Prochlorococcus marinus str. GP2: one gene and its partner. The main gene of each other region encodes a partner of the protein of the gene in region 2 in a complex. Links are inferred from orthologs where the notes say so. Each region holds a gene or a part of one and is shown on either strand. Other genes may lie near its edges.

What was found. The genes of interacting proteins can lie anywhere in the genome.
Region 1: the proteins of pheS (region 2) and pheT are in contact, whole or in part, in a crystal structure (PDB 6P24), measured with the Escherichia coli proteins. The link is inferred for Prochlorococcus marinus str. GP2 from one-to-one orthologs.

The regions. Positions count from the first base shown.
Region 1 is NZ_JNAH01000004.1:240,169-243,373, forward strand. What follows is about bases 96-3,205. They hold pheT (phenylalanine--tRNA ligase subunit beta), read right to left. Parts: upstream 2,818-3,205; coding sequence 373-2,817; downstream 96-372. Other genes in these bases: EU91_RS04120 (hypothetical protein), read right to left, coding at 96-267; rpmG (50S ribosomal protein L33), read left to right, coding at 2,919-3,113; rpsR (30S ribosomal protein S18), read left to right, coding at 3,131-3,205. In the rest of the region: more of EU91_RS04120, read right to left, coding at 19-95.
Region 2 is NZ_JNAH01000008.1:33,466-37,352, forward strand. What follows is about bases 515-3,369. They hold pheS (phenylalanine--tRNA ligase subunit alpha), read right to left. Parts: upstream 2,519-3,369; coding sequence 1,511-2,518; downstream 515-1,510. Other genes in these bases: EU91_RS02205 (bifunctional cobalt-precorrin-7 (C(5))-methyltransferase/cobalt-precorrin-6B (C(15))-methyltransferase), read left to right, coding at 515-519; EU91_RS02200 (NAD(+) kinase), read right to left, coding at 533-1,441; surE (5'/3'-nucleotidase SurE), read left to right, coding at 2,587-3,369. Outside these bases: more of EU91_RS02205, read left to right, coding at 1-514; more of surE, read left to right, coding at 3,370-3,396; EU91_RS02185 (DUF3611 family protein), read right to left, coding at 3,376-3,887.

The DNA of each region.
Region 1 (3,205 bases), on a different replicon or contig from region 2:
ACTGCCTTAAAGACAGTACTACTTAGATTGAAGCTTTTGAATGGCGGTTTGTTTGTCAATACTAGGGACATCACTTAGTCCGTTAGCATCAAACCAAGGGGCGCTTGCCCAATCAAATCCTTCACCAAAAGTATTATCTGGTGCTGTTATATACCAATGACATGATGCATCTGGTATGTCGACAGCACATTTTGACCAATCATCTGACCACTGCGGGACTTGTACCCACAGCACTGAAGATAGTAATAGAGAAAGTAAATTGATCATGATGTTTATAATACAACATTAATTAGTTTTATATGATTATTACTTATCTTATATAAGAATTATATATAGACTTACTTATAGTCTCATATAAGATAAGCAATACAATTAATTCCTCAATTTAGTATTAAAACATTTTTCAATGTTAGAAATGATATTTGAATGTATTGATGAAATGTCCGAGTCTAGTAATGTTTTATCTTTATCTCTATAAGATAATCTAAATGTATAACTTATATGATCATCTCCAAATTTAGCATCTTCAAAAACATCAAGTAAATTTACTTCCTCTAAGAGATTTTTTCCTGTTTTTCTTATCTGTGATGTTATTTCGCTAATTAAAAATTTCTTACTGAAAACAAAATTTATATCCCTTTCCATTTTCGGAACAATTGGGTATTGCTTATATATTGGAATCCATTTGTTTTTTCTTGTACTAGCTCCCAAGAGGTTTGAAACATTTATGTTAAATAAATAAACTTTTTTTAATGACTTCTTTTCTAATAATAGTTTGGGATGTATTTCTCCAAAATAACCCGTATCTTTTCCTTCAATAACTAATTTCGCTGTTCTTCCTGGATGAAGAAAATCAATTGAATCAGTAGGTTTATCTTCAATTTTTATGTTCAAAGATGATAAAGCCTCCTTTAACTTTCCTCTGGCCTGGTAATAATTAAGATCGCTATCCTTACCCGAATTTATCCATTTTCCAAATTTTTTATTTCCATAAATCGCACCATTCAGAACTTCTTCCTGAATGAATTCAGTTTTCATTTGAAAAACATTTCCAATTTCAAATATATAACAACTTGCTTGTCCAGCTTTTATATTACGGTTCACTATCTCCAAATGTTCTTTCCAGATACTATCTCTAAGACAGCTTGTCTCTAATAACAAAGGATTAGAAATCTTTATAAGTTTTTCATTATCTTCAGGAACAAGAGAGTAGCTTAGTACCTCGTTAAAACCATTTTCTATAAAACCATTTTTTACTTTTCTCAATGCCAACTGTTCTGATGACAATTTTCCAGGCTTAATTGGATTAGGAAGTTTTAAGTCGAATCTGTCATACCCTATTAATCTCGCTATTTCTTCAATTAAATCTATTTCTCTTATTAAATCATGTGATCTGTTTGGAATTACTGCTACATCCCAGCCATATTCTTTATTCTTTAAAGTACAACCTATGAGTGTTAATTTATCAACTATTTCATTATCAGATAAATTTCTTTTTTCATATTGATCGTTAATTATTAATGGACCAAGAATTTTATGTATTCGATTTCTTCGTAGTTTAATAAATATATCCTCATTACTTATTAAATTGGAAGTATTGATGATTGGTGAATTTATAGAAAAATATTCTTCTAAAAGATTAATTGCCCTTGTTACGGCACTTATGGTATTTTTTGATGAAATCCCTTTTTCAAACCTGCTGCTAGATTCTGTCCTTATGCCAACCGCCTTTGAAGATTTTCTTATAGTAACTGGATTAAAAACAGCGCCTTCAAGGTAAATAGAAGAGGTAGTATTAGTTACAGAAGTCTCTAAACCGCCTATCACCCCAGCAATAGCTACAGGTTTATCACAACAAGTAATAACTGTGATATTGTCATTTAAGTCATATTCTTTACCATCTAAGCAAATAAGGCTTTCGTTATCCTTGCCTTTTCTTACAGAGAAATCTTCTGGAGAAACTTCCTTACCAATTAAGTTTGATAATTTATCTTTATCAAAAGCATGCAAAGGTTGACCTTGTTCTAAAAGAATATAATTTGTCAAATCAACTAGAAGATTAATTGATTTTATACCTGATTTTTCTATACGGTCTTTAAGCCAATTTGGCGATAATTTCTCTCCATTTACTCCATCAATGCAGCTTATTGTATAAATGCAATTAGATCCTATAGCCTCTGGACAAAGTTTAATTCCCTTAAGTACATGAATATTGTATTTATGGCTTAATTCTGGAAAATTTAAGTTGGATTCTAAAAGAGCAGAAATTTCACGGGCTATACCTATAACAGACATTCCGTCAGGTCTATTAGCTGTAATGGCTAAATCATATATAAAATCATTTAATTCAAGCAAGTCAGACCCTGGAGTGCCCAATTCATGTTTTAAGGCTAAATCTTCATCGATAATCTCTATCCCTTCGCTAGAGTCTTCTAAACCCAGTTCCTGCAGTGAACATATCATTCCTTCACTCATGACACCTCTAATTTCACTTCTTTTAATAGTTAAATCAACTGCATTTAATTTTGCGCCGACAGTAGCAACATAAACATAAATATTTGGTTTAATATTGTGCGCACCACAGATAATTTGTAAATTCTTTGAATTACCAATATCGACTTGGCAAATTGAAAGTTTGTCAGATCCTTCGTGTTTTAAAACGGATAATACCTTACCCAAAACAACACCATTTACATTTTCTGAACAATCTTCTAACGATTCGACCTCAAATCCACCTATAGACAATTTCTCAGAGAGATCTTCAGGAGTAGAAGTAATTTCTACTAAATTTTTCAACCAATTTTGAGAAACTTTCATATATATTTTTTATTCAATGATGATTAAAGAAATGAGTATATCTTCAAAAAAGTTTGTTGAAGATGTACAATAGAAAATTATACAATAAAGTATTAATTAAAATGGCCAAAAAAGGGACAAGAGTTGTAGTGACCCTGGAATGTACTGAAGCTAGGACAAGCACAGATCCTAAGAGATCAAATGGTGTCTCAAGATATACTACTGAAAAGAATCGTAGAAATACAACTGAAAGATTAGAACTTAAAAAGTTTAATCCTCATTTAAACAGAATGACAATTCACAAAGAAATTAAGTAATCAAATCAAATTAAATCATGCCTAATTCAATTTTTAAAAAACAATTATCACCCATCAAACCTGGAGATCCTATTGACTATAAGGATGTAGAA
Region 2 (3,887 bases):
CGCGTTCAAATATTAGCTGATCTAGAGCTCCCTAAAAATGGTGTTATATGGGATATAGGCGCAGGTTGTGGTTCAATTGGTTTAGAGGCATTAAAAATACGGCCTAATTTAAATTTATTTTGTATTGATAAAAGGATTGGCACAAAAGCACTAATATTAGAAAACTCAAAAAGGCTTGGTGTTAAACCAAAATTTATTTTTGAGGAAGATATAAACAATACCTTAAATACGAGAAATTTAAGTTCATTTGAAAAACCCAATAGATTAGTAATTGGAGGTTGTAATAAAAAGACTAAAATTAAAATTATTAAAAAACTGGCTCAGGGAATGAGTGATGGAGATATTATCGTTATCCCAATAATTGACATTCAAACTATTAGAGAATTAAAGGAGGAATTAGAAGATAAAAATTTCAAAACAAATTTAAATTTAATTCAGACCTATAAAAGCTTAAGTATCGCTGAGGGAGCGAGATTAGAACCAAATAATCCTGTTTTTCTTTTAAAAGGGAAAAAATAAATTCAAATTATTGTTATTTGTTAGGTTTAGCCACATGTGGCAAACCCCAACCAAGCTTATTTCTTAAAACTTGGAAAAATTCATGGTCTTCAAGTCTAATAAATTTTACTGAATGTTTACTTTTTCTTATTAAAACTCTATCTTCAGGCCAAACATAACAACCAGCATTCCCATCAACAACCATCACTAATCTTTCGGGAGTCGCGGGGAAAACAGTCACTGGCTCTGAGTCATTAAAAACTAATGCTCTAGATGCCAATGAATGGGGAGCAATTGGAGTTAATTGGACGACTGGACAATCAGGTGTGATTACTGGTCCTCCAGCACTCAGAGAATATGCTGTAGATCCTGTTGGAGTTGATAAAATCACTCCATCAGCTGAAATATCCACAGGTGCATGTCTCCCTATAGAAATCTCAAAATGACACATACTTGTAAGAGGTTCTCTATGAAGTGCCATCTCATTAAGGCAAAGAGACTCCCATCTCCTCTGATCATTTCTCATTACACTGATTATGAAGCAAGTTCTTTCTTCAATATCCCAATTCCCAATAATGAGCTTATCAATAGCCTCATTTAAATTAGATAAATAAGCCTCTGCAAGGAATCCTAAATGACCAGTATTTATTGTAAGGATTGGAATTTTTGCAGGTGCAGTTTGCCTCGCTGCAGAAAGAACGGTTCCATCTCCACCAAGAACAATTGCAAATTCCATTGCCGAATCAAACCCCTCTGGAACGCAATTCGTATATCCCAAAGGACGAACATGTTGATCTGGATTTGCGAATCCAACCATCCCACCAGAACTGCTAACTCTTACTACCTCATAATTGGATTTTTCCAATTTTTCCTGCACAGAACTTGCAGTATGAACAGCCAGTTCTTTACCATCATTAACTATCAGTCCTGCTTTACGTACCAATCAAACAATTAAAACTATAATCATTTTAAACTAATAAGTTATACAATACTAATTAAATAATTTAACCTATTAAAACTGCTCTAGAAATCTAAGATCATTGGTATAAAATTTTCTGATATCGTCAATTTGATGTCTTACCATACAAAATCTTTCAACTCCTAATCCAGCCGCAAATCCGGTCCATTTCTCTGAATCTATTCCTAATTTTTCTAGGACCTTAGGATCTACCATTCCGCATCCCATTACCTCTAACCACTTTCCTTTCCATTGAACGTCTACTTCTGCAGAAGGCTCAGTAAATGGGAAATAACTAGCTCTAAATCTTACAGGAATGTCTCCAAAAAAAGCCTTTAGAAAAGTTAGAACTGTTCCTCTGAGGTGACTAAAATTAATATCCTGATCGATACATAAAACTTCAACCTGATTAAATATAGGAGAGTGAGTAGCATCTACAGCATCTCTCCTATAAACTCTCCCAGGGGCAATAATTCTTACTGGTGGAGGATTTTTTTCTAAATATCTAATTTGAACAGGCGAAGTATGAGTCCTCAAAAGTAGATTCTCATCTAAATAGAAAGTATCTTGCATATCCCTTGCAGGATGATTTTTGGGTATGTTAAGTGATTCAAAATTATAAAAATCACTTTCTATTTCAGGGCCACTTTCAACTGAGTATCCTAAACCACAAAAAATATCTATGATCTCATCTTGGGTTGAAATCAAAGGATGTTTATTCCCAGGAGGGGTTCCAATTGCAGGAATAGTTACATCAATTTTTTCGTTTTTAATCTGATGATCTAAAGCTTGATTGTTTAGTTGATTTTTTCTTTTAGTTATTAGATCTTGCAAATTTATCTTTATTAAATTTGCCTTCTGGCCAACAATTGGTCTATCAGTTGCAGATAATTGACCCATGGTTTTCAAAATCATTGATAAATCACCTTTTTTCCCAATGAGAGAAACTCTCAATTGATCCAGTTCTTCTTGAGTATTAGCATTATCTATATTATTTTTTGCAGTAAGAGAAAGATTATTTAGCTTTTCCTCAATTTGACTTAATGATTCAATTTGACTCACTGATATAGTAAAAATAAGTATTACTTTATCTTACTTAAATATCGTCAATAAATAAAATGAATTGATTAATGGAACCGTTAAATATACTAATTAGTAATGATGATGGTGTTTTTGCAGAGGGTATAAGATCTCTTGCAAAATCAGCACAGAAGAGAGGTCATAAAGTGACAGTAGTGTGTCCTGACCAAGAGAGATCAGCTACTGGTCATGGACTTACTTTGCAATCTCCATTAAGACTGGAAAGGGCAGACGAATTATTTGAGAAAGGAATAAAAGCTTGGGGATGTTCGGGAACTCCTGCTGATTGCGTCAAATTAGCACTATCTGAACTCTTGGATAATAAACCTGATCTTGTTCTATCTGGAATAAATCACGGGCCAAATTTAGGGACAGATATTTTTTGTTCTGGTACTGTTGCAGCCGCCATGGAAGGTACTTTAGAAAATGTTCCTTCCATGGCAGTAAGTGTTGCAAGTTTCAAATGGAAAAATTTTGAATTTGCTGGAGAAATTGCAATGAATATTGCTGAACAAGCAATTAACAATAGTTGGCCAGCTTCACTTCTCTTAAACTTAAATATACCTCCTTGCGAAAAAAGTGAAATAAAAGAATTATCCTGGACAAGATTATCAGTGAGAAAATATAAAAATCAATTTTCAAAAAGGGAAGACCCTAGGGGAGACGATTATTATTGGTTAGCAGGTGAGGTGGTTTTAGATCTTAAGTCAAAAGGTTACGGCCCAAAGAACTGGCCCAGCGACGTATCTCAAATACAAGATAATAAAATATCTCTTACACCTGTAGAACCAGATTTGTTTTGGAGGGGAGATTTAAACGACTTACCTAAAATTAATAATTCATTTATAAATCCTTCTTAAAAGCCATAAAGAAAAACAAAGTCCAAAATAATGAGCAGCAATCACTTGTGTATTACTTAGTACTGATAAAATCTCAAGTCCTGTAATTGGGATATCAGATGTCGCTGTTATCAATTGTCCGGTAGTTTGAGAGGATGCTTGTATAAATAGTGCGCCCATAAGAGCTTGATATCCAATTATTCCAAACAAAATTCCTAACAAATCAACTACCAAACCTCTTTTTATTAATTTAGTGGTTTGACCTCTTGAGGGTCTCGCATTACTTGCTATTGCTCTTCCTGTTCTAACTATTAACCAACCTTGCCAAAGACTAAAAAGTAGTAAAATCAAGGATATAGTTGTAAGTGATAAACCAGGAGATAGCCCAAGCTGTCCTTCGTTATTATTTACAACATTTGAAAAAAGCAAAACAGCTGCAACAACAACACCTAAAATGGATTGAACCCAAAAGCGTATCCATCCAATGCGTCGCATTCCAAATGAAAGGGACT